Pigmentiphaga aceris: one gene and its partner. The protein of the gene in region 1 interacts with the protein of each later gene in a pairwise test. Links are inferred from orthologs where the notes say so. Each region holds a gene or a part of one and is shown on either strand. Other genes may lie near its edges.

Evidence for each region.
Region 2: the proteins of FXN63_RS16880 (region 1) and purT interact in binary tests that used the Escherichia coli proteins (3 or more experiments, as listed by UniProt). The link is inferred for Pigmentiphaga aceris from one-to-one orthologs.

The regions. Positions count from the first base shown.
Region 1 is NZ_CP043046.1:3,883,144-3,894,475, reverse strand. What follows is about bases 3,983-6,829. They hold FXN63_RS16880 (polyprenyl synthetase family protein), read left to right. Parts: upstream 3,983-4,884; coding sequence 4,885-5,775; downstream 5,776-6,829. Other genes in these bases: dxs (1-deoxy-D-xylulose-5-phosphate synthase), read left to right, coding at 5,811-6,829; FXN63_RS16885 (exodeoxyribonuclease VII small subunit), read left to right, coding at 4,590-4,853; FXN63_RS16890 (aromatic ring-hydroxylating oxygenase subunit alpha), read right to left, coding at 3,983-4,229. Also shown: FXN63_RS16900 (methyl-accepting chemotaxis protein), read right to left, coding at 1-956; FXN63_RS16895 (methyl-accepting chemotaxis protein), read right to left, coding at 1,166-2,809; more of FXN63_RS16890, read right to left, coding at 3,075-3,982; more of dxs, read left to right, coding at 6,830-7,700; FXN63_RS16870 (sigma-70 family RNA polymerase sigma factor), read left to right, coding at 7,896-8,417; FXN63_RS16865 (FecR domain-containing protein), read left to right, coding at 8,414-9,394; FXN63_RS16860 (TonB-dependent siderophore receptor), read left to right, coding at 9,604-11,332.
Region 2 is NZ_CP043046.1:3,052,292-3,063,605, reverse strand. The notes cover bases 2,824-5,652. They hold purT (formate-dependent phosphoribosylglycinamide formyltransferase), read left to right. Parts: upstream 2,824-3,543; coding sequence 3,544-4,761; downstream 4,762-5,652. Other genes in these bases: FXN63_RS13300 (TonB-dependent siderophore receptor), read left to right, coding at 5,033-5,652; FXN63_RS13310 (PAS domain-containing sensor histidine kinase), read right to left, coding at 2,824-3,279. Outside these bases: FXN63_RS13320 (LysR substrate-binding domain-containing protein), read right to left, coding at 1-621; FXN63_RS13315 (type 1 glutamine amidotransferase domain-containing protein), read right to left, coding at 876-1,667; more of FXN63_RS13310, read right to left, coding at 1,966-2,823; more of FXN63_RS13300, read left to right, coding at 5,653-7,423; FXN63_RS13295 (penicillin acylase family protein), read right to left, coding at 7,482-9,977; FXN63_RS13290 (cryptochrome/photolyase family protein), read left to right, coding at 10,362-11,314. UniProt on the Escherichia coli protein: Involved in the de novo purine biosynthesis. Catalyzes the transfer of formate to 5-phospho-ribosyl-glycinamide (GAR), producing 5-phospho-ribosyl-N-formylglycinamide (FGAR). Formate is provided by PurU via hydrolysis of 10-formyl-tetrahydrofolate.

The DNA of each region.
Region 1 (11,332 bases):
GACACCTGCGCCACCGATTCTGCAATCCGATTGGCGTCGCGTTTCATGGCCGACGCTTCTTCGCGAACCTGGCTGAGCACGCTGCGGGTGGCTGCCGAGGTGGCACCGAAGCCAGCCAGAATGCTGCCGGCCGGCGCGTTGGGGAAGGTCTGCGTCAAGTCGCCCGCCGCTGCGCGTTCCAGCGCGCTGATTACATTGCGCGGGTCATCGCCGATCTGGCGCGTGACGTTGCGCACGATCAACCAGCCAATACCCAGCAGCAAACCGATCAGCACCACGCCAATGCCCAGGGTGAGCATGGCGCGTTCTTGTACGTTTTTTTCGATGTCGTCGATGTACATGCCTGTGCCGATCAGCCATTCCCACGGCGCATATTCCACGTAGACATTGATTTTCGGCACCGGAACCTGTCCACCCGGGCGCGGGAAATTCAGTTCCTGAAAGTGCACGCCGCCGTTCTTGCGAGCCAGCGCAAAGTTGCGCATGGTGAAGTCATACAGCGATTCCGCGCCGATCTTGGAGGCTTTCGGGTCCAGTTCCCCCGCTTTCGGATTGACGCCGTGCGACTGGTAGCGGGCATCTTTGCCGAAGATGAAGGTGTAGCCCTCCTTGCCATCTGCGCCGCCGTAACGCAGGTTCGCAACGGCCTCGGCGGCCAGTCGCTGTGCTTCTGCCTCCGACATCTTTCCGCTGCGCGCCGCCTCATGATATTTGGAGATCAGGTTTAGCGATGCCTGTGCGATCGACAGGATTTCGGTGCGCTTGTTGTCGAGCAGGATATCGCGCTGCGTATACAGCGCCCAGACCTGCAAGGCGACCAACACCGCAACCGCAAAGACCACCAGCGACAGCAGCTTGGCGCGCAGTGAATAGCCGTTGCGGGCAGCGGAACGAGCGGGACTACGAAGCTTGACGCCAGAACCGGCGTCGCTGGCGAAGATGGGGGCGGAACTCATGCGGGATGGGCCTTTATCAGTAGCATCCTGGCTACGCTAAAGGCGTTTTCAGGCGTGCGTCAGCAATTAGTGTGCCTGCTATTACGGTCGTACCAGACGAAACTGTAGCCATCTGTGTACAAATTTTTACGTGATTTTTCTTGTGTTGTGACAGTTGGATGACAGTGGTGAATTCGCAGGCCGCTGTCATCCATCCTGCCCTGCGATGCCTACACCTTGAAGCTCGCCACCAGCGCATCCAGACGATCGGCCATGGCGCTCACTTCCTCTGCAGAGCGGGCCGTTTCACCCATCGCCGCCGTGGTCTGCTCAACCATCTGGGCAATGCTCTCTACCTGCTGAGCAATCGAGGTGCTGGCAGATGACTGCTCGCGCGTGGCATTTGCCACTTCACGCACGCGTTCCAGCGATACATCGGCGCTGGTGCCGATCTCGCCCAGCGCACGGGCCACGTGTTCAGTCGCGGTCTTGCCTTCGGACACCATGGGCAGGATGTGCGCCATGGTGCTGGTCGACGCCATGGTGTCGCGTTGCACGGCACCCACCGTCTGCTCGATCTCGATCGTGGCGGACGCCGTGCGTTCAGCCAGCTTGCGGACTTCATCGGCCACCACGCTGAAACCGCGCCCATGTTCACCCGCGCGTGCAGCTTCGATCGCGGCATTGAGCGCCAGCAGATTGGTTTGCGCAGCGATTTCCTTGATCGACGCGGCAATCGCGCTGATCTGTTCGGCGCGCGCAGCCAGGCCGCTGATCTTGTCCGAGGCCTCGCCGACCGCCGTGGCAATGCGTCCCATCCCAGTGGTGGACGTCTCGACTTCCTGTTGGCCGGCGCGGCACTTCTCGGTCACGTTTTCCGAGTTGCGCTGGGTTTCCAGTGCAGCCTCCGAGATATGGCCGACCGATACCGTCAGTTGTTCAACGGCAGCGGCAACCGAGGACGTTGCCTCGCTTTGTGCGGCAGCGGCGGTGGATACCTGGCGAACTGAATCGGCAATTCGCTGCGCGTCGCGTTTCATGGCGGCGGCTTCATCGCGCACGCGGGTCAGCACGGCACGGGTGGCAGCCGAAGTCGCACCGAAGCTTGCCAGAATGCTGCCTGGCGGCGCATTCGGGAAGGTCTGCGTCAAGTCGCCGTTGGCGGCACGGGTCATCACTGCAATGACGGCGCGCGGGTCGTCGCCAACCTGGCGGGTAATGCTGCGAACCACTGCCCAGCCGGCCGCCAGCAGCAACACGATCAAAACAAGGGTGAACACCACGCCTTTTTTCATGCTGCTTTCCACCGCAGCATCGATGTCGTCCATGTACGCGCCCGTGCCGATCATCCAGCCCCACGGCGCGTATTCCAGATAGACGCCCAGCTTGGGTTCAGGCACTTGTGCGCCCGGACGGGGAATCGGCACGACTTCGAAGTGCACGCCATTGCTCTGGCGCGACAGGTCGAAGTGGCGTTTGGTGAATGCCCGCAAGGTTTCCTTGCCGACCATGAACGTATCGGGGTTGATGCCTGACAGCAGCTTCGGATTGGCACCGTGCGCGCGGTAGACCGCATTGCTGTCCAGCACGAAGGCGTAGTTGGCGCGACCGTCGGCACCGCTGTAACGCAAGCCATTGATGGCCTGGGTGGCAAGTTCCTGTGCCTGTGCTTCAGTGATCTTGCCGGCGCGCGCAGACTCGTGGAACTGGCCGATCACGCTGTGGGCCGCCTGGGCAATCGACAGCACTTCCGTGCGCTTGTCCTGCAACAACAGCTTGCGCTCGGAGGTCAGGCTCCAGACTTCAAGGCCGATCAGCAACAACAACGCTGTACAGACCAGCAACAGCAGCTTTCCCCGCAGGGACAACTGCATGCGACGACCGGACCCTGAAGCGCGTGCGTCGGAAACGTAAGAAAGGGGAGGTGTCCCCGAAGGAGTGACGGCGCTCATGAAGTCCCTAGAGATAGCAATTGTCCGGGGGGGCAACGCCCGCCTGCGGACATAAATGGATACAGTCTCCATCTGCTATCGGCCAGGAGCTTCATAACTGAAGCGTTTCTTTCGGGAAAAGAGAAATACGTGAAAGGTGGAGTATGTCGGCCGCGCGGGCGGGCCGACATACAGACCGGAAAAGCGCTTAACCGCGTGCTTCCGGTTCGTCCATTTGCCTGCGATACCACTCGTGGAAGTGCTGCATGCCATCTTCCATTGGCGACTGGTACGGGCCAGTTTCATTCACGCCGCGCTGCATCAGCAGGCGGCGACCGGCATCCATGCGTTCACCGATCTCATCGTCCTCTACCGCAGTCTCCATATAGGCCGCCTGCTGCGCCTCAACGAATTCGCGCTCGAAATGCACGATTTCCTCGGGGTAATAAAACTCGACGATATTCACGGTTTCCTGCGGACTCTTCGGATACAGCGTCGACAGTACCAGCGTGTGCGGATACAACTCAATCATGTGAGTGGGGTAATACGTCACCCACACCGCACCGAACTCCGGCGGCTTGCCGCGACGGAATTCAAGCACCTTGTCGTGCCACTTCTGATAGATCCGTGAACCCGGGTCGGCCAGCGCGTCGCTCACGCCCACTTTCTGCAGACTGAACCAGTCGCCGAATTCCCACTCCAGGTCGTCGCAGGTAACGAAGTTACCCAGGCCGGGGTGGAAGGGGCCGACGTGATAGTCCTCAAGGTAGACCTCGATGAACGTCTTCCAGTTGTAATTGCAGGTGTGTACCTTCACGCTGTCCAGCACGTAGTCCGAAAAATCGAACTCCGGCCGGTCGGGCAAGCCCTTCAAGTCGGCCGCCACATTGCGCGGCCCTTCGAACAGCGAACCATGCCAGTTCTGCAGCGGGAACTTCTGCAGGTTGCTGCACGGTGTTTCGGCAAAATGCGGCGCGCCGATCAGTTCGCCCTGACCGTTGTAGGTCCAGCGATGCAGCGGGCAGACAATATTGCCGCCTGGTCCAAGATTGCCGGACGAGCGGATTTCGCCCGATGCGTCCGGACGCACGTCGCCCAGCATGACCGCCTGTCGGTGGCGGCATACGTTGGACAAGAGTTCAATGCCTTGTTGGTTTCGGACGAGCACGCGTCCGCCGTCTTCCTGGCGCAAGCTTCGGTAATCACCGACCTCGGGAAGCATCTTTTCGTGCCCGACATAACGTGGGGACCGGGCAAAGATGGATTGCATCTCGCGCGCAAAACGCGCTTCATCGAAATAGGCACTGACGGGGAGCTGCGCTCGGCTCTCCGTCACGTGTGCCACGCGACCGATATCGGCCATGACTTCCCTCCGCGGAAATGGATGGGCCCCCAGCTGTCGAAGTACCGCCTTTTACGCGACTTAAGGCGAGCCGGAACGGGCGTCCGGCCTGGACTGTCGATGAAAAGCGGGGGCGCAGAGAAAATGATCTGTCCGATCAAAGAGTTATTGTACCTGCGCCTGAACGGGGTGTCCCGCATGAACGTTGAGCTTTGCCAGCGCGGACAAGCGGAAGCTTTTGTGCCCGATCGTGTCGCAAGTGGGGCGTCCTGAAGCATTTCCCTTACAATCAGCGGTTACCGTCAGGCTTGGCCGCCCCCTGTTTTTCCGGAGACTCTTTTGACCGAACCCCTGTTGACCGAACTGCCCGAATCGCCGCGGCTGCCCGAGCAGCCCAAGCGCACGCGTGGCAGTAAAGCCGCGGGAGCCGAGGCTCCGCTTGCTTTCGAAGCGGCATTGGCCGAACTGGAGTCGCTGGTCGGCACCATGGAAGATGGCAGTCTGCCCTTGGAAACTTCGCTGGCCGCGTACCGCCGTGGCGTCGCGCTGGTGCGTATCTGCCAGGAACGTCTGGCCGATGTGGAAGGTCAAGTCAAGGTGCTGGAAGCCGACCTGCTGCGCCCGCTGGGCGCGGACGAAGCATGATCCGGGTGGCGCACGCAGCATGAACGGTACGATGAACGATCTCGATCTGTGGATGAAGGCCTGTGCGGCGCGCGCGGAACGCGCGCTTGACGATTACCTGCCCGATGCCGACGTGGCCCCCGAACGCCTGCACGAAGCCATGCGTTATGCGGTGCTGGGCGGCGGCAAACGGGTGCGTCCCTTGCTGGTCTACGCGGCGGGCGAAGCCTGCCAGAATGGGGCTGATCACAGCGCGGCGCTGGATGCCGCCGCCGTGGCTGTGGAATTGATCCACGTCTATTCCCTGGTGCACGACGACATGCCCTGCATGGACGACGACGTGCTGCGCCGTGGCCGGCCGACCGTGCATGTGCAGTACGACGAAGCCTGCGCCTTGCTGGTCGGTGACGCCTTGCAGGCCCAGGCATTCGATGTGCTGGCACGTTTGCCAGTCGCCCCGGCATTGACCGTGCAGGCCTTGCAGGTGTTGACGGTGGCTGCCGGCAGTGCGGGCATGGCGGGTGGGCAGGCCATCGACCTGGCAAGTGTGGGTCGGCAGCTGACGCGTGAAGAACTCGAAGGCATGCACCGGCTGAAAACCGGCGCATTGCTGCGTGCCAGTGCTGCCCTGGGTGGCATCGTCGTGGGTGCTGCGCCGGAACAGCGCCGCGCCATCGACACCTATGCACAGGCCGTGGGTCTGGCGTTCCAGGTGGTCGATGACATCCTGGATGTGACCGGCGATGCCGCGCAACTGGGCAAGACCGCCGGCAAGGATGCGGCGGCCGACAAACCTACCTATGTGTCCTTGCTGGGACTCGATGCCGCCCGTGCGCTGGCGGAATCGCTGCGTGAACAGGCGCATGCTGCGCTGGCACCCTTGGGCTCGCGCGCCGAGCGCCTGGCCGCCCTGGCCGACTTTATCGTGCTGCGCGACCGCTGAGGCGGTCGACGGTGCACCGACACGAATCAAAAACGATGACCTCTACGCTGCTCGACTCCATCCAATCGCCGGCCGATCTCAAGGGCCTGGACCGTCGCGAGCTTCAGGTGCTGTCCGACGAGTTGCGGGCCTTTGTGCTCGAATCGGTGTCGCGCACCGGTGGCCATCTGTCGTCCAACCTGGGCACGGTCGAACTCACGATCGCGCTGCACCACGTCTTCAACACGCCGCATGACCGGATCGTGTGGGACGTGGGCCACCAGACCTATCCGCACAAGATCCTGACCGGCCGCAAGAACCAGATGGGCACGCTGCGCCAGGAAGGCGGCATTTCCGGCTTCCCGCGTCGCCGTGAATCTGTGTACGACGCCTTCGGCACGGCACACTCATCGACCTCGATCTCCGCTGCATTGGGCATGGCCGTGGCGTCGCGCAACGCCGGCACGCCGCGCAAGCACATCGCCGTGATCGGCGACGGTGCCATGACGGCCGGCATGGTGTTCGAAGCCATGAACAATGCAGGCGTCACGCCTGACATCGACCTGCTGGTGATCCTGAACGACAACGACATGTCGATCTCGCCTCCGGTCGGCGCGCTGAATCGCTACCTGGCGCGCCTGCTGTCGGGCAGCTTCTATTCGGCTGCGCGCAATGTGGGCAAGGCCGTGCTGTCGAAGGTGCCGCCCGTGCTGGAACTGGCACGTCGCTTCGAAGAACACGCCAAGGGCATGGTCACGCCCGCCACGCTGTTCGAAGAGCTGGGCTTCAACTATGTCGGTCCCATCGACGGTCACGACCTGGATTCACTGATCCCCACGCTGCAGAACCTGCGCGGCCAGAGCGGCCCGCGTTTCCTGCATGTGGTGACCAAGAAAGGCCAGGGCTACAAGCTGGCCGAAGCCGATCCAGTGCTGTATCACGGCCCTGGCAAGTTCGACCCGGCAGTGGGCATCGCCACCGGCGGCAAAGCCAGCCGCAAAACCTTCACCCAGGTGTTCGGCGACTGGCTCTGCGACATGGCCGAAGCCGACCCGAAGCTGGTTGGCATCACGCCCGCCATGCGCGAAGGCAGCGGCATGGTCGAATTCGAACGCCGTTTCCCAGACCGTTATTTCGACGTGGGCATTGCAGAACAACACGCGGTGACCTTTGCAGCCGGCATCGCCTGCGAAGGCCAGAAGCCGGTGGTCGCCATTTATTCAACCTTCCTGCAACGCGCCTACGACCAACTGATTCACGACGTGGCCTTGCAAGACCTGGATGTCACCTTCGCGCTGGATCGCGCAGGACTGGTCGGTGCCGACGGTGCCACCCACGCCGGCAACTACGACATCTCGTTCCTGCGTTGCATCCCCAATATGGTGATTGCTACGCCGTCGGACGAAAAGGAATGCCGTCTGTTGCTGTCGGCTTGCTACCAGCACGTCGGCCCGGCATCTGTGCGCTACCCGCGCGGTGCGGGTGTCGGCGCGGCGGAAGCCAGTGGTCTGGAAGGCGTGGCAATCGGTCGTGGCGTGGTGCGTCGCGAAGGCAAGGGCATTGCGATCCTGGCCTTTGGCACCTTGCTGCACCCGGCCCTGGTTGCCGCGCAGGCATTGGGTGCCACGGTTGCCGACATGCGTTTTGTCAAACCTATCGACCGCGCGCTGATCCTCGATCTGGCTTCACGCCACGACGCATTGGTCACCATCGAAGACGGTGCCGTCATGGGTGGCGCGGGCAGTGCAGTATCCGAAGCCTTGAACGAAGCCGGTATCACTATTCCGATGCTGAACCTGGGTCTGCCGGATCAGTTCATCGACCACGGTGATGTGGCTGCCTTGATGGCGGGTGTCGGGCTGGACGCTGCGGGTATTGAAGCGTCGATTCGCAAGCGTTTTGCAGAAAACCTGGCACCGGTCGCGAAGGTTGCGGCCGCAGACTGAGGGACCGGCACAAAGCTGACCCTCCCGGATTCAGCCAATACGCCGGACGTCATCTGCATTGACCGTAGCGTGCACACCTGCCGGTCGGCGCTGCGCCGAGATGGTCTGACGCAGAACTGCCAAGAGAATCCTTCCATGGGCAGTCGCCATCGATATAATTGAGACGTTTTCTCATTTACATCGTGGCGACTGCCCATGTCTTTTTCTACATCCGGCCTGAGCGTGGACGCCATCGGCCAGCTTTACACTGGCCACCATCGCTGGCTGCTGGGCTGGTTGCAACGCCGCGTCGGATGCCGCGATCAGGCAGCCGATCTGGCGCAGGACACCTTTGTGAAGGTGCTGCGCAGTCGAAATAGTCTGTACGTCGAGGAAGCCCGCGCCTTGCTGTCGACAATCGCGCGCAGCATCGTCGTCGACCATTTCCGTCGACGTGCGCTGGAACAGGCGTTTCTCGATGCCTTGGCACTGATCCCTGAACCGCAGTCCCCCTCGCCCGAAGCACGTTCTCTGGTGCTGGAAGCGCTGCTGGCGGTCGATCGCATGCTCGATGGCCTGCCCGACAAAGTGCGGCGGGCCTTTTTGCTCAGTCAACTTGATGGCATGGGGTATCGCGACATCGCAACCGAGCTTGGCGTGTCTGTCAGCTCAGTACAGCAATACATGACCCGGGCCTACGCCGCCTGCTATGCGGCGCAATACGCCGACGAGACATGAATCCCCGGCCTGATGTGGTGCGGGCAGCCATCGACTGGATGGTCGATCTGCAATCTGGTGTAGCCACCGCAGAACAGCACGAGGCCTGCCGCCGCTGGCGTGAGGCCAGCCCCGAACATGCACTGGCTTGGTCACGCCTGCAGGCATTGGGTGGCAGCGTGCAAGCCTTGCCCGGCGTGCTGGCCCACGCCACGCTTGATGACGGCAGTGCCTTGCGGCGACGTCGCCGTGACATGATGAATCGACGCGGTGCGCTGGGCGTGATCGCCATGATGCTGGGCGCGGGCGCCAGTTGGTGGGCCGTGCAACCCGACGCTGCCTGGCACGCGCTGGCCGCCGATTGGCGTTCGGGTGTGGGCGAGCGGCGCGACAGTTTGCTGGCCGATGGCACACGCATCCAGTTGAATACTGACACCGCCATCGACGCGCGCTACGACGAGCATCAACGTCTGTTGATCCTGCGCCGAGGCGAAATCCTGATCACCACCGCACCAGACCGGCAAGTACCTGCACGGCCGTTCCGGGTGCGTACCCGCGACGGCCTTATCCGTGCGCTGGGTACGCGTTTTCTGGTGCGCCAGTATCGTGGGGATACCGTGGTGGCGGTTTTCGACGGTGCGGTCGAAGTCCTTCTAAGTCAGGGCGCACAGCCCGTGCGCGTCGATGCCGGTCGGCAACTGCGTTTCGACGCGCTTCACACAGGCGCGATGACGGCGGCTGATGCCGATGCGATTGCCTGGATCGACGGCGCAATCGTTGCCCGCGATATGCGGCTGGATGACTTTCTGGATGAACTTGGCCGGCATCGGGCAGGGGTGTTGCGCTGCGAGGAAGCGGTAGCAGGTCGGCGCATTTCGGGTGCCTTCCCGCTGGCCGATACCGACCGGGCATTGGCCGCGGTGGCGCGCACGCTGGACTTGCGCATCGATATGCAGACGCGCTGGTGGGTCACGGTACGCGCCAGGACTGTTGTCTGAGTGCGTTGGCATAGGCCTGATCGCAATGGCCTGCCTACGTGTCTGTCCGCATCGGTTCGGGGCCTATCGTCCCGCCAGCGTCATCGCACCGTGCTTCGCCACCACATCGTCTTCGCATCTTTCCGAAATTTTTTCGCACAAGGACTGCAGGTTTTTTGAACTCGCTCGGTTAAGGAGACAGAACAACCACTGTCTCCTTGCGGACGATCATGAACTCTCGTATTTCTCCTGCCGTGCCACGTCCTTCTCTTACGCTGCGCCGCCTGTCCGTGCTGGTGCTGACCGCTGCCACACTGGCTGCGACTGCCGTACCCGACAGCGCCCACGCACAGGCCAGCACGGCCAGCGCCAACAAGCGCTACGACATTCCTGCCGGCCCGCTCGATGCCACGCTGAACCGCTTTGCGCTGACGGCAGGTGTATTGCTGCCGTTCCAGCCCGCTGATGCGCAGGGCCTGAACAGCCCGGGCCTGCGTGGCGAATTCTCGGTCGGGGAGGGCTTCAACCGCCTGCTGGCCGGCACCGGCCTGCGTGCGGTACCGCGTGGGGGCAACGAATACCGGCTGGAGAATGCGGCAGCCCCCGATATCTCGCGTTTGCCCACGGTGCAGGTAGCGGGCGATGTCGTCGAAGATGCACGCGGGCGAGTCGAAGGTTTTGTTGCGCAACGCACGGCCAGCGGCAGCAAGACCGACACGCCGATTGTGGAAATTCCGCAGACCATCAACGTGGTGACTGCTGACGAAGTCGCCGCACGCGGGGCAATCAGTCTCAGCCAGGCCTTGCGCTACACACCGGGCGTCAGCAATCGCGGCTATACCGAGAGCTACATGCTGGCCGACGAGACCACCTCGCGCGGTTTTTCCCCGTCGCCGCAATATCTGGATGGCAGCTACCTGCCGTATGCGGGCAGCCTGGGCGGGGCCTCGCAGATCGAACCGTATTCGCTTGAGCGCATTGAAGTCCTCAAGGGGCCAGCGTCTGTGCTGTATGGCCAGAACCAGCCCGGTGGCATCGTCAACATGGTCACCAAGAAGCCGACCGACACGCCTGTGCGCGAGGTCAAGCTCGGCCTGGGCAGCTACGGACGCGTCAATGGCGCGCTCGACGTGGGGGGTGTCATCAATGAAGACCGCAGCCTGCTGTATCGACTGGTGGCAGTCGCCAACACCGGCGACCAGCAGATCGACGCAACTAAAGGCCAGCGCCTGTTCATTGCCCCCAGCCTGACTTGGCGACCCAGCGCGGCCACCTCGATCACGGCCTACCTGCAACTGCAACGCGACGACGCCGTTCAGGACTATCAAGCCTTGCCGCACATCGGCAGCCTGTTGCCAGGCCCGGGCGGTCAACGCATTTCCCGCGATTTCTTTGGCGGCGATCCGAACTACAACGACTTCTATCGTGAACAGCAAATCCTGGGCGTGGACTGGTCACACCGCTTCAGTGACAGCCTGCAATTCCGCCAGGGCCTGCGCTTTGTCAACGTCAACGACCGCTACAAAGGCTTCTACCTGAGCGCCTTCGCCTCCGGTGCTGGCGGCCAGAGCGACTACAGCCGCGCGCTGCGCACCAAGATCGACTGGCAGCAGCACAACACCGTGCTCAGCCTGGACAACAACCTGGAATGGCGCAGCGCAAGCGGCCCGGTGCAACACACGGTGCTGGCCGGCGTGGACTACCGTCGTTTTGACCGCCGCTACGACGGCTACAACGCCTATTCAGTCACGGCCATTGACTTGTACAACCCGCGCTACGACCTGGCTACGGCCGACCCGGTGCTGACTACCAACTGGCACGACACCGTGGACCAAGTTGGCTTCTATCTTCAGGACCAGATGCGCTGGCGTGACCTGATCCTGACCGTTGGCGGCCGCCACGACTGGGCCGGCATCCACAACCGCGATCAGTTCGCCAACACGCAGACCGAGCAGAATC
Region 2 (11,314 bases), 830 kb from region 1 along the record:
CTGCGCAGCTGGGCTGCGAGCGCATCGCTTTGATTGAATCAAGTGATAACCGGCTGCAAGCGGCACCCGCTTGGGCCAGGCCTCGATCAAGCGCCCTTCGCGGATGTCGTTCTCGATCAGCACCGTGTGGCCCATGGCGATACCAACCCCTTCAACAGCGGCGGTCAGGGTGGCGTCTGCATCCTGAAGCACAACACGGCGCTCGCTTTTAAGACCGTCAATCCTGCTGGCGGCCAGCCATTGGTCCCACTTCGTATTGCGAAGGGCGTCATGCAGCCAGCAGAACTGGCCAAGTGCTTCAACGTGTTCCAGCGACGGCCTTGTCAACAGTCTGGGAGACATCACCGGGACCAGGCCGTCATGCATCAACAAGGTCGCGCCCGGCCACGCGCCATCGCTGTAATGGATGGCAATGTCGAATCGGTCTTGGTGATAATCCGAATCCCATATGGAAGTGGCCAGTTCCAGGTCCACATCAATCCGGGCCGCTTTCAGGCGTGTCAGTCGCGGCACCAGCCAGCGGGCCGAAAAAGAAGGCATTGCCAGAATTTTGACTTGAGGACGCCGCGGTTCATTGGCGAGCAAAAGCGCCGCATGATCAAGTTCGTCCAGCACACGCACCACGGTCTCCAGGTACATCTCACCCGCGTGGGTAAGTTTCACCTTTCTATGACCGCGCAGAACCAGCGTCTGGCCCAGATGCGCCTCCAGCATGCCTATATATCTGCTGACCGCTGACTGGGCCAGATTCAGATCTTTGGCCGTCGCGGTGAAGCTGCCACACCGCGCCAAGGCCCGGAAGGCGCGCAGTGCCGCGATCGATACATCACTCATGAACAGGCTGCCGTGTGACGAGGCGCATAGGGTTTATTACGTTACAAGGATCGGGCTTTCAAGGCTGCCACCACGGCCTCGCCAAACGGCTTGGCTGACGCAGGATTCTGGCCGGTGATCAATCTGTCATCGATCACGACACGAGCCTTGAAAATGTCGGCTTCTTCAAACACGGCTTTCTGCGCTTTCAAGGCCGTTTCCAATTGGAAAGGAATAAGTTTGTCATACTGACGGGAAACTTCTTCCTCATTGGTGAAAGCAGTCAGCTTTTTCCCTTCGATAAAAGCGCTGCCGTTGGTCAATTTCAGATCCAACAACCCGGCCGGCCCATGACACACGGCGCTGACGATCCCGCCATTTTCATAGATTCTGCGTACGACATTGTGCAGGTCGTTGTTTTTCACGAAATCCCACATCGGGCCATGCCCGCCAACCAGCATGACAGCCGCATATTTGGACGCATCGACCTTGGAAAGCGGCAGACTGTTGGCCAGTTTATTGCGTAGCGCGGGCTGAATCCAAAACCAGCTATTGCCTTCGTCCTTCAGATCGAAGCCATCGAATGGCGGCATGCCACCCTGCGGGCTGGCAATATCGTATGCATAACCTGCCTCTGAAAACACCTTTGCAGGGTGGGTAAGCTCTGGAAACCAGAAGCCGGCAACCATATCCTGGCCTTTTCTGTCATGGCTGGACACCACGATCAGAATTCGTTTGCCAGACATTTCCGATGGCTTGATGGACGTACCTGCTGCAACGCTGCTGCCAGCAGAAGCAATGGCGAAAGTAGCCGCAACTGCCTGAACCAAGGCGCGACGACGTGGTGATTTCATACTGATTCCTATCCGAAATAGAGCGACTGTTTGCCGACCAGGCATTTACCTGAAATGCCGTGAACAGCTGTCAACTCTAAAACAGAAGGTACGCAGAATTCATACACATATCTGCACTCATGCCATCTGCTTATGAGATGGCAACTTTATGAGATAGCAAATGAGTGAGACGGTGCCATGCGGGCGAGATTAATACGCTGCGCTGGTCGACCTGCCGTATTGAAAAACTCTGGGACGAAAAACATGGCGGCAAGCATTCAGGGGGGGCGCCCCTGAAGCGCCAGCAATCTGGCATCGCTTACACGACCAGTGCCATGGTGACCAATGGCAGCAAGACTTCAAACGTGCTGCCGTGATCTTCATTGTTCCATGCGCGGATGTGCCCGTTATGCAAATCCACGATGTGGCGGCAGGCAGCCAGCCCGATGCCTACACCGCTTCCGCGTTTCCCTGTTGCCGCTGCCAGTTCTTCGGTAACCGTGCGGCTGGATCGATAGAACCCGTTGAACAAGCGCCCCATTTCCTCAGGCGGAATACCAATGCCTGCGTCACGAACCGTCAGGCGTGCGTAGGTATCCACACCGTCGTCGTCGGTGACGTCGATCATGATGTAAACGGGTGATTCGTCGCCGCTGTAACGCAAGGCGTTCGACAGCAGATTACGCACGACCTGGGCCAATCTGTCTGCGTCGGCCACCACGGCCGGACTCGGGCCGATCATGTCCAGCCGTATCCGCGCCGCCGTCAGCGGCGCATCTTCTCGCCAGGCATCGACCGTGGACTGCACCACGTCGTACAGCCGCGTTTCGCGCAAAGACAGGTTCACGCGCCCTGCTTCCAGCTGCGACACATCGAACAATTCATTCAGCAGGCGCAGCAAGCCTGTGCCCGCGTTCTGCAGGTTGACCAGGTACTGCCGAAGCTTCAGATCGCGTTCGACACGCTCCAGCGCCAGATTGTTATAGGCCAGCACGGCATGCATGGGCGTGCGCAATTGCTGGCTCATCCGGCCCAGGAACTCGCTTTTTGTACTGTTGGCGATATCGGCCGATTCCTTTGCAGCCAGCAGTTCGCGGGTGCGCTGGGCCACCCTGCGTTCCAGTTCCTGCTGACCGTGATGCAGTTGTTCAAGCAGGCGACGCCGTTCGGTCGTCTCGTTGAACACGGCGATATAACGCACTACTTCGCCTTCGGCATTCAGAATGGGGGTGATGTGCAGCTTGACCCAGTACGCACGACCGCTTCGGCCATAGTTCAGGATCTCGGCCGCGGCCACTTCATTGCGTGCCAACTGGTGGCGAATCAGTGCCACCGTGTCCTGATCGGTGTCTTTACCGTGCAACATCTCGCCCGGCGACCGGCCTTGCAGCTCGTGCAGGCGGTACCCGCACAGGCCCTCGAACGCAGAATTGGCCCATGTCACCCGACGGTCGGCACCCGTGATCAGCATGGGCGACGGCGAGCCTTCGGCGGCACGCAGGAACATGTCGCGTTCGGTGTTGGCCTCTACCAATCGCAGGCGCAAATGCGCCATCCAGCGCCACATCAATAAGCTACACAGCGCGGTCGCAGCCAGCAGGATGACAAGAGGGGAATTCGGCAGATCGTTCATTGCTAACTCGGGGGTGACGAGCCCACGTTACCGAGCACAGCCAAGAGCGTCCAGATCGGGTATGCCCCAGCGGGTTTGCACGCGAGGGAAACCACGGCTGTCATATTGCCGATAAGCCCCGGGTAATGGTCAGAAAATCGGCGTAAAACCACGCTGAAAAGCCATATGAATATGCGATTTCGCAAGCATCACGCTGAACCCGGGTGGCAAGCAGAATTCGGGTGCGGTAATCTGCGCCCCTCACTGCTAATTTGTGGAATTTCCATGGCTTTGCCCACCCCTGTCGTGCTCGGCACCCCCTTGTCCCCTTCCGCTACCCGCGTCATGTTGCTGGGTTCCGGCGAACTCGGGAAAGAAGTGATCATCGCGCTGCAGCGCCTGGGCGTTGAAGTCATCGCCGTCGATCGCTATGCCGACGCACCGGGCCAGCAAGTGGCGCATCGCGCACACGTCATTGCCATGACGGACGCCAACGCCCTGCGCGCGCTGATCGAGCAAGAGCGCCCGCACATCATCGTCCCCGAGATCGAGGCAATCGCCACCGACCTGTTGGTCGAGATCGAAGAAGCCGGTATCGCCCGTGTGACGCCGACCGCGCGCGCTGCCAAGCTCACCATGAATCGTGAAGGCATCCGCCGTCTGGCCGCCGAAACACTGGGCCTGCCGACCTCGCCCTACCAATTCGCATCGACCCTGGAAGAGCTGCGCGCCGCCATCGACGGTGGCATTGGCTACCCGTGCATCGTGAAGCCGGTCATGTCTTCGTCGGGTAAGGGCCAGTCGAAGCTGGACGGCCCGGAAGACATCGAAGAATCGTGGCGCTACGCCCAGGAAGGCGGCCGTACCGGTGCCGGCCGCGTGATCGTGGAAGGCTTCGTCAAATTTGATTACGAAATCACTTTGTTGACGGTGCGCGCTCGCGACAGCGAAGGCGAAATCCGCACGCACTTCTGCGAGCCGATCGGGCACGTGCAGGTGGACGGCGATTACGTGGAAAGCTGGCAGCCGCATCCCATGCCCAACAGCGCGCTGGAGCGTGCACGCGAAATCGCCGAGAAGGTCACGAGCGACCTGGGCGGTCTGGGTATCTTTGGCGTTGAGCTGTTTGTGGCGGGCGACCAGGTCTGGTTCTCGGAAGTCAGCCCGCGTCCGCACGATACGGGTCTGGTGACCTTGGCAACACAATCGCAAAACGAATTCGAGCTGCACGCGCGCGCCCTGCTGGGCCTGCCGGTGGACACGAGCTTGCGTCAGCCGGGTGCCAGCAGCGTGATCTACGGTGGCGTGGAAGCGCGCGGCATTGTGTTTGAAGGTGTGGCCGACGCCCTGGCTGAACCGGGCACGGACATCCGCCTGTTCGGCAAGCCGGAATCCTTCGTTCGCCGCCGCATGGGTGTGGCGCTGGCAACTGCTGCCAATGTCGACATGGCGCGCGTGAAGGCCAAGGCCGCATCTGCGAAGGTGAAGCCGCGCGAGGCTTGATCTGCTAAAGATGGATTAGCTGGAAAAATCGAGAGTCAGACAGATCGACAGCTAGACATATCGACAGCCAGACCATGACGCCGGCCTTTGTGCCGGCGTTTTTCATGCTTCCGTTTTTCGCTTCACCCGGTCGGGTTCAGCCGGGCGTACATCGCCACGCAAACACGCGTGCAAAAAAATCTCAAAAAGCGGTGTAGTTTTGGCGGGCTGGTGCGTCTTAAGGGGAGTGAGTCTTATTTTCATTCGCTACCCGACTGTGAAACCCATCTTCATGCACCTTACTTCCCGTACCTCCCGTACCTCCCTGCACTTCCGCCCCGCGCCGCTCGCCTTGGCGATTGCCCTGGCGCTGGCAGTTCCTGCCACCGTCCAAGCCCAAGCCGCGGCAGCCAATGCAAGCGTGAATCTTGCTCTGAATGCGCAACCGCTGGCTGCCGCACTTGGCGCATTGTCTGCCGCCACCGGCACGCCCATCGGTTTCTCGCCTGCCCTCGTCGCAGGCAAAATGGCCCCGGCGGTTTCCGGCACGCTGACTGAAGACCAGGCCTTGAGCCGGGTGCTGAGTGGCAGCGGACTGATTGCGGTGCGCGAAGGCAGCGGCATCGTCATCATCGCTGCGCCCGCCAATCAGGGCGTGACGACCATGCAGGCAGTCACGGTGTCCGGCAAGGCCCCCGGCTCGACCACCGAAGGCACCGGGTCTTACACCACCTGGTCCACCAGCAGTTCCACCCGTCTTAACCTCACCCCGCAGGAAACGCCGCAGTCGGTCACGGTGATGACGCGCCAACGTATCGAAGATCAGCGGCTGGGCAGCCTGATCGACGTGCTGGACGCCGCCGTGGGTATCACCATGAAGCAGTTCAGCGTGGGCTCGGACAGCCCGCAAATGTGGGCGCGCGGCTCCAGCATCACCAATTTCCAGATCGACGGCGTGCCGGTTGCCTCGTCGATGAGCAATTATCTGCAGAACACGGCGATGTACGACCGTGTGGAAATCGTCAAGGGTGCGACCGGCATCATGAGCGGCCTGGGCAGCCCCGCAGCCACCATCAACATGATCCGCAAACGTCCGACGGCCGAGCCGCAGACCAGCATCACCGCTGAAGCAGGCAGCTGGCAACGCTACGGAAGCGGGGTGGATATTTCACGCCCGCTCAATGCCGATGCATCTGTACGTGGCCGGCTGGTTGCAGATTACCGGCGAGACGGCGCGTGGATCGACAACTATCGGCAAGACTACGGCGTGCTGTACGGCATCGGTGAAATGGACCTGGGCGACCGCACCTTGCTTACCGCCGGCTTCAGCCATACCACCCGCAATACCGACGCACCGATCCGCGCGTTCTACGAGATCTACTCCAACGGCCAGCCCACGGGTGCAGGACTGTCGGCCGGCGCGTCGCCTGACTGGGCGTATTACGACCACGAGTTGAACAGCGTGTTTGGCTCGGTTGAACACAGGTTCGGATCGGGCTGGAGCGCCAAGGCCGAATTGACGCATGGCCGTTATAAGTACGACAGCTTCATGGCGTCGCCGGTCAATCTGCTGGATCAGGCAACCGGTGTGGGCAGCGCGCAGCTCATCCACTGGGCCAGCGAGGTTGAGCAGACCAGCCTGGACGCCTATGTCACCGGCCCATTCACCTTGCTAGGACGAAACCACGAGCTGATTGCCGGCGTGACGGTGTCCAGCCTTGAACAGGACAGCCCTTCGTATCCTGGCCCTCGGGTGACGCTGAACAACGCATTCAACTGGGCCAACGAGCTGAGCAAGCCGACGGCGGCTTCCACCGGCAACACGAAGGCCAAGGAATTCCAGTACAGCGCTTATTTGAATTCCCGTCTGCAACTGAGCAGTGCCACCAGCCTGCTGCTGGGGAGCCGTGTGATCAACTGGAAGCAGGATAGAGATTCGCTCAGCTATTCCACCGGCAATGTCAGTTCCACGAACCTGCGGGAACGCAACATTCTGGTGCCCTACGCGGGCTTGGTCCATGCGCTTGACGACACGTATTCTGTCTACGCCAGCTACACCAAGATCTTCAACCCTCAGCCCCCGCACGTGGTCGACATTCGCGGCAACACGCTCGACCCGGAAGAAGGCACCAGCTACGAGGTGGGCATCAAAGGCAGCTTCAAAGATGGGCTGATCAATTCCAGTCTGTCGGTGTTCCGTACCCAGCAAGACACTTTCCCCGAGTGGGACGCCACCACGCGTAGCTACACCGCCATCAATGACATCGTCACGGAAGGCGTCGAAGCGGAAGTGGCTGGCGAATTGGCCCGGGGCTGGCAAGTGGGGGCTGGTTATACCTATGGCGTTACCCGGAACAAGGACGGCCTGCGCCTGATGACGCGTATTCCGAAGCACACCGTCAAACTGTCCACCACGTATCGCCTGCCTGGCGACTGGAACAAACTGACCTTGGGTGGCAGCCTGCACTGGGAAAGCAAAACCGGCGATCCGCTGGTGGTCTACACGCAGCCCAGCTACACCGTGCTCAACCTGATGGCCCGGTATCAGGTTGACAGGCAGCTGTCCCTGGCGGCGCATCTGAATAACGCCCTGGATAAGCGTTATCTTGCGGCCGTATCCGATACCCGCGGGGTGTATGGCGCGCCGCGCAACTTCATGCTGTCGATGAAGTACACGTTCTGATTGGATCTGTAAGAGGATGCGTTGGTTTCGCCGTGCTTCCACTGCGACTGACGCCCCCCTACTGCGCCGGCACCATTTTCAACACGCCGACTGCCCCGGGTTCCACCCGATCACGTGCCACATGCATGGGGATCGTGTCACCCCGGGCCCAGACCGGCGAGAAGTCGGCATAGTGTGGTGAAAAGCGATTGCCGCTTTGCCCGGTGCCATGAATGAACCGTGACCGTTCCGGGTCTGCCATGTCGTAGATGGCACGCAGGCCCGGTCCGTGCGTGACGTTTTGCATGACGTTCTGCATCACTTCCTGCGCGTGCGTGCCAGGAGCAGGAAGCGGCCGCAACGGTGCAGACATGGCATTGACCGTAAATGCATCGCCCCCTACCGTTTCACGCGTCGTAAACAGCCAATCCAGCGCAGCCACGCGGCCCAGCGGGCGATGTTCTGCCCGCGTGCGGTGCATTTCCCCATACTTCCACGACAGCGGATCAGTCCCCAGCACCGCTTCGCCCGCATCCAGCGCCGCAACCAGGGACTCCGCAATCAATCGATCGCATGGCGGCTCGATGCCGTCGGGCTTGCCGCACCAGTGGCTTGCGCCATCCTGGTCCGCCAGCACCAGCTGCAGAAAACGGGCACGTGGCACACCGAAACCGCCCAGCCCGTTGATATCCACGACCTGACGATTCAACTCCCGCCACCACAGCGCAAAAATGGCCGGCTCGGCGGCATCGGCGCGCATGTCGCCATTCCACTCGCGCATGCGGGTCAAGATGCGGATCTCGCGTTCGCCGGTAGGCGCAGCGCTCAGCAGGCGTGGCAAGGTTGCGCGTGCCATGTACGACACCTCGTCCAACTGCATGGCGTTCATCGACGCGATGTCATGACGCGCCGTGGATTCGATCAGCGTCGCTATGCGCTCGGCGCGATAGCTGGGAGCCCATTCGGATGTCAGGAAGAACGGATAGTCGGGTGCCACGACCTTTTCGTTGGCGGTTGCCCGGTAACCCCGCGCGGGTGACCATTCCTGTGGCAAGTCGGCATACGGAATGCGGTCTTCCCAGTCGTAGCGCATGTCCCAACCCGGTACCGGGAAGCGTCCACGGATCGGGTTGTCATCGTGACGCATTGGCACCGCGCCGGGTGCGACGAAGCCGATCAGGCCGTCCACATCGGCGTACACCACGTTCTGATGCGGCGCGCTGATGTCGCGCATGGCGGCTTCGAACTCGGCACGGTTGTTTGCCTGGTTCAGCGCGAACGCGGCCAGCGGCGTGCGGTTGCCGGGTTGCAGCGCAACCCATTGCAAGGCAATCGCGTAGTTAGGCGGCAGGACGCCGGTTGCCGATACGCTTCCGCCCATCGACAGCACGGGGCCATGCCGGCTTACGCGAACGCGCAGCGTCTCGGCAGGCTCGCCTTTGATGCGGATGACTTCATTGCGCGTCTCGAAACGCCGCCAGCCATCGGGCGTGCGATAACGTTCCGGGTCGGACGGGTCGAGCGCTTCGATGAACAAGTCCTGCACGTCACTGCCAGTGTTGGTGAAGCCCCAGGCGATGCGCTTGTTTCGGCCCAGAATCACCGCCGGCACGCCCGGCAAGGTGGCACCCACCACATCCAGTCCGGGGGCAGACATGCTGGCGAAATACCAGATCGACGGGGTGCTCAGGCCCAGATGCGGATCATTCGCCAGCAAAGGCTTGCCGCTTTGCGTGCGCTCGCCGCCAATCACCCAGTTGTTCGATCCAACACCTTCCAGTCCGTTAGGACGGATTGCCGCCAGCGTTTGCAGTTGGTCGGCCTGGGCTTGCAGTGGTTCGAACGCAATGCCCCAGTCGCGCAAGGCCTGCTTGTAGTCCACGGAAACCATCGTCGGATCGGGCGGCTGCGGCGGCAGCAACTGATCCATGTCTGCGCCGTCCATGCCGCGCAGCGCCAAGCGCAGGCGGGTCAATTCCTGTGACCAGTTGCCACCCAGGTCCCAGGCCATCATCAAGGTCCAGGCAATGGAATCTGCCGGTGACCACGGCTCAGGGGCCGGCGCGTTGACCAACAGGAATTCCGGGGAAAGCTGGGCGCGCAGCGGATGTTCTTCCAGAAACGCGTTCACGCCGGCTGCGTAGGCTTCCAGCAAGCGGCGGTCTGCGGGCGAATAGCTGTCGAACATGGCTTGCGCGGCGCGACGAATGCCGAGTGTGCGCAGGAATTTATCGGCATCCACGGCGGGGCGACCGAACAGCTCGGCCATGCGTCCTGACACCAGACGTCGATTGACTTCCATCTGCCACAGGCGGTCCTGGGCATGCAGGTAGCCCAGCGCGAACTGCGCATCGTCAAGATGCTTGGCGTAGATGTGCGGCACGCCATAGGCGTCGCGCAGCACCTCGGTTTCCTGGCGCAGGCCAGACACAGCAAGCTCGCCATCGATTTGCGGCAGACTGACATAACGCCAGGCAACGCCCAGGCCTGCGACAAGCAGCGTCAACACGCCAACGGCACCCAGCAGACCCCTGACAACACGTCGGGTCCGAGATAAAGGTCGGCGACTACGCATGAAAATTCCGGTGAAACACGGGGCGGCAGGCACACGCTGCAGATCGGCCCCGAAATGAGAACGACTATACCAGCGGCAAGATGTCAGGCTGACGTGCTGACCGGCGACCTCAGGCTCGTCCGTCGGTTGGCCAAGTGGTCAGTAAAGGCAGGATCAGTAAAGGCCGGCCGCGATAGTGACCAATGCTTTCATCTCGAAAACGCAAGGCAGACCGAGGGCTGGACGGTTTCGCGTTAGGTGCGCCATTGGCTGCCGAAGCTTGGCCACCCGGCTCATCTTGTAACGCAGAGGATTCGCCGTCTGACGGCTTTCCCATAGGCAAACAGGTAAGATCCCAGGCCGACAAACCGGACTGCAAACGCCCCGCCCTCAACGGTTTCGCCCATGCCCAGCACCTCTGCCCGCGCCCTTTTCTGGTTCCGTCGCGATCTGCGTCTGGACGACAACCACGCCTTGGCGCGTGCGCTGACGGAAGTCGGTGACGTGGTGCCGGTGTTCATCTTCGACCGGAACATTCTCGACCCCTTGCCGCGCCAGGATCGCCGGGTGGAATTCATCCATGCTGCGGTGGCTTCGCTGAAAGCCAGGCTGCAGGAATTGGGATCGGACCTGATTGTGCGGCACGGCGATGCCGTGACTTGGATTGCGCGGCTAGCGGGTGAGCACAAGGTGTCGGCCGTCTATACGAACGAAGACTACGAGCCCGATGCGATTGCCCGCGACGTGCTGGCGGCACGGGCATTGGGCGTGCGCGACATCCCCCTGCGCACCTTCAAAGACACTGTGATCTTTGCGCGCGCCGAGGTGATGACCGGCCAGAAGAAGCCCTATACCGTCTTCACCCCCTACAAAAAGCAATGGCGCGAGCGACTGGGCCACGATGCCGTCGCCGCCCACCCCAGCGCAGACCATCTGGACAAACTGGCCAAGCTTCCCGAGTCGCCCATGCCCAGCCTGGAAAAGCTGGGGTTCGAGCCCGCCGGGCTGGCCGAGACCAAGATAGATGCCAGCGAGGCTGGGGCACAGGCCGCGCTGGAACGCTTTGTTGACCGTGCCATCGTGCGTTATCACGAAGATCGGGACTTCCCGGCCCTGCCCGGCACGTCTCGTCTGTCGGTTCACAACCGCTTTGGCACGGTATCAATCCGAGCCTTGGCGCGCGCAGCTTTGGCAGCGCCGAAAGGCGAAGGTGCCGAGACCTGGCTGAGCGAACTGGCCTGGCGCGACTTCTACTTCCAGCTGCTGTACCACTATCCCGACGTCGCCACCCAGCCCTTCAAGACCGAATACACCGACATCGCCTGGCAGAACGACCCGGAACTGTTCGCCGCCTGGTG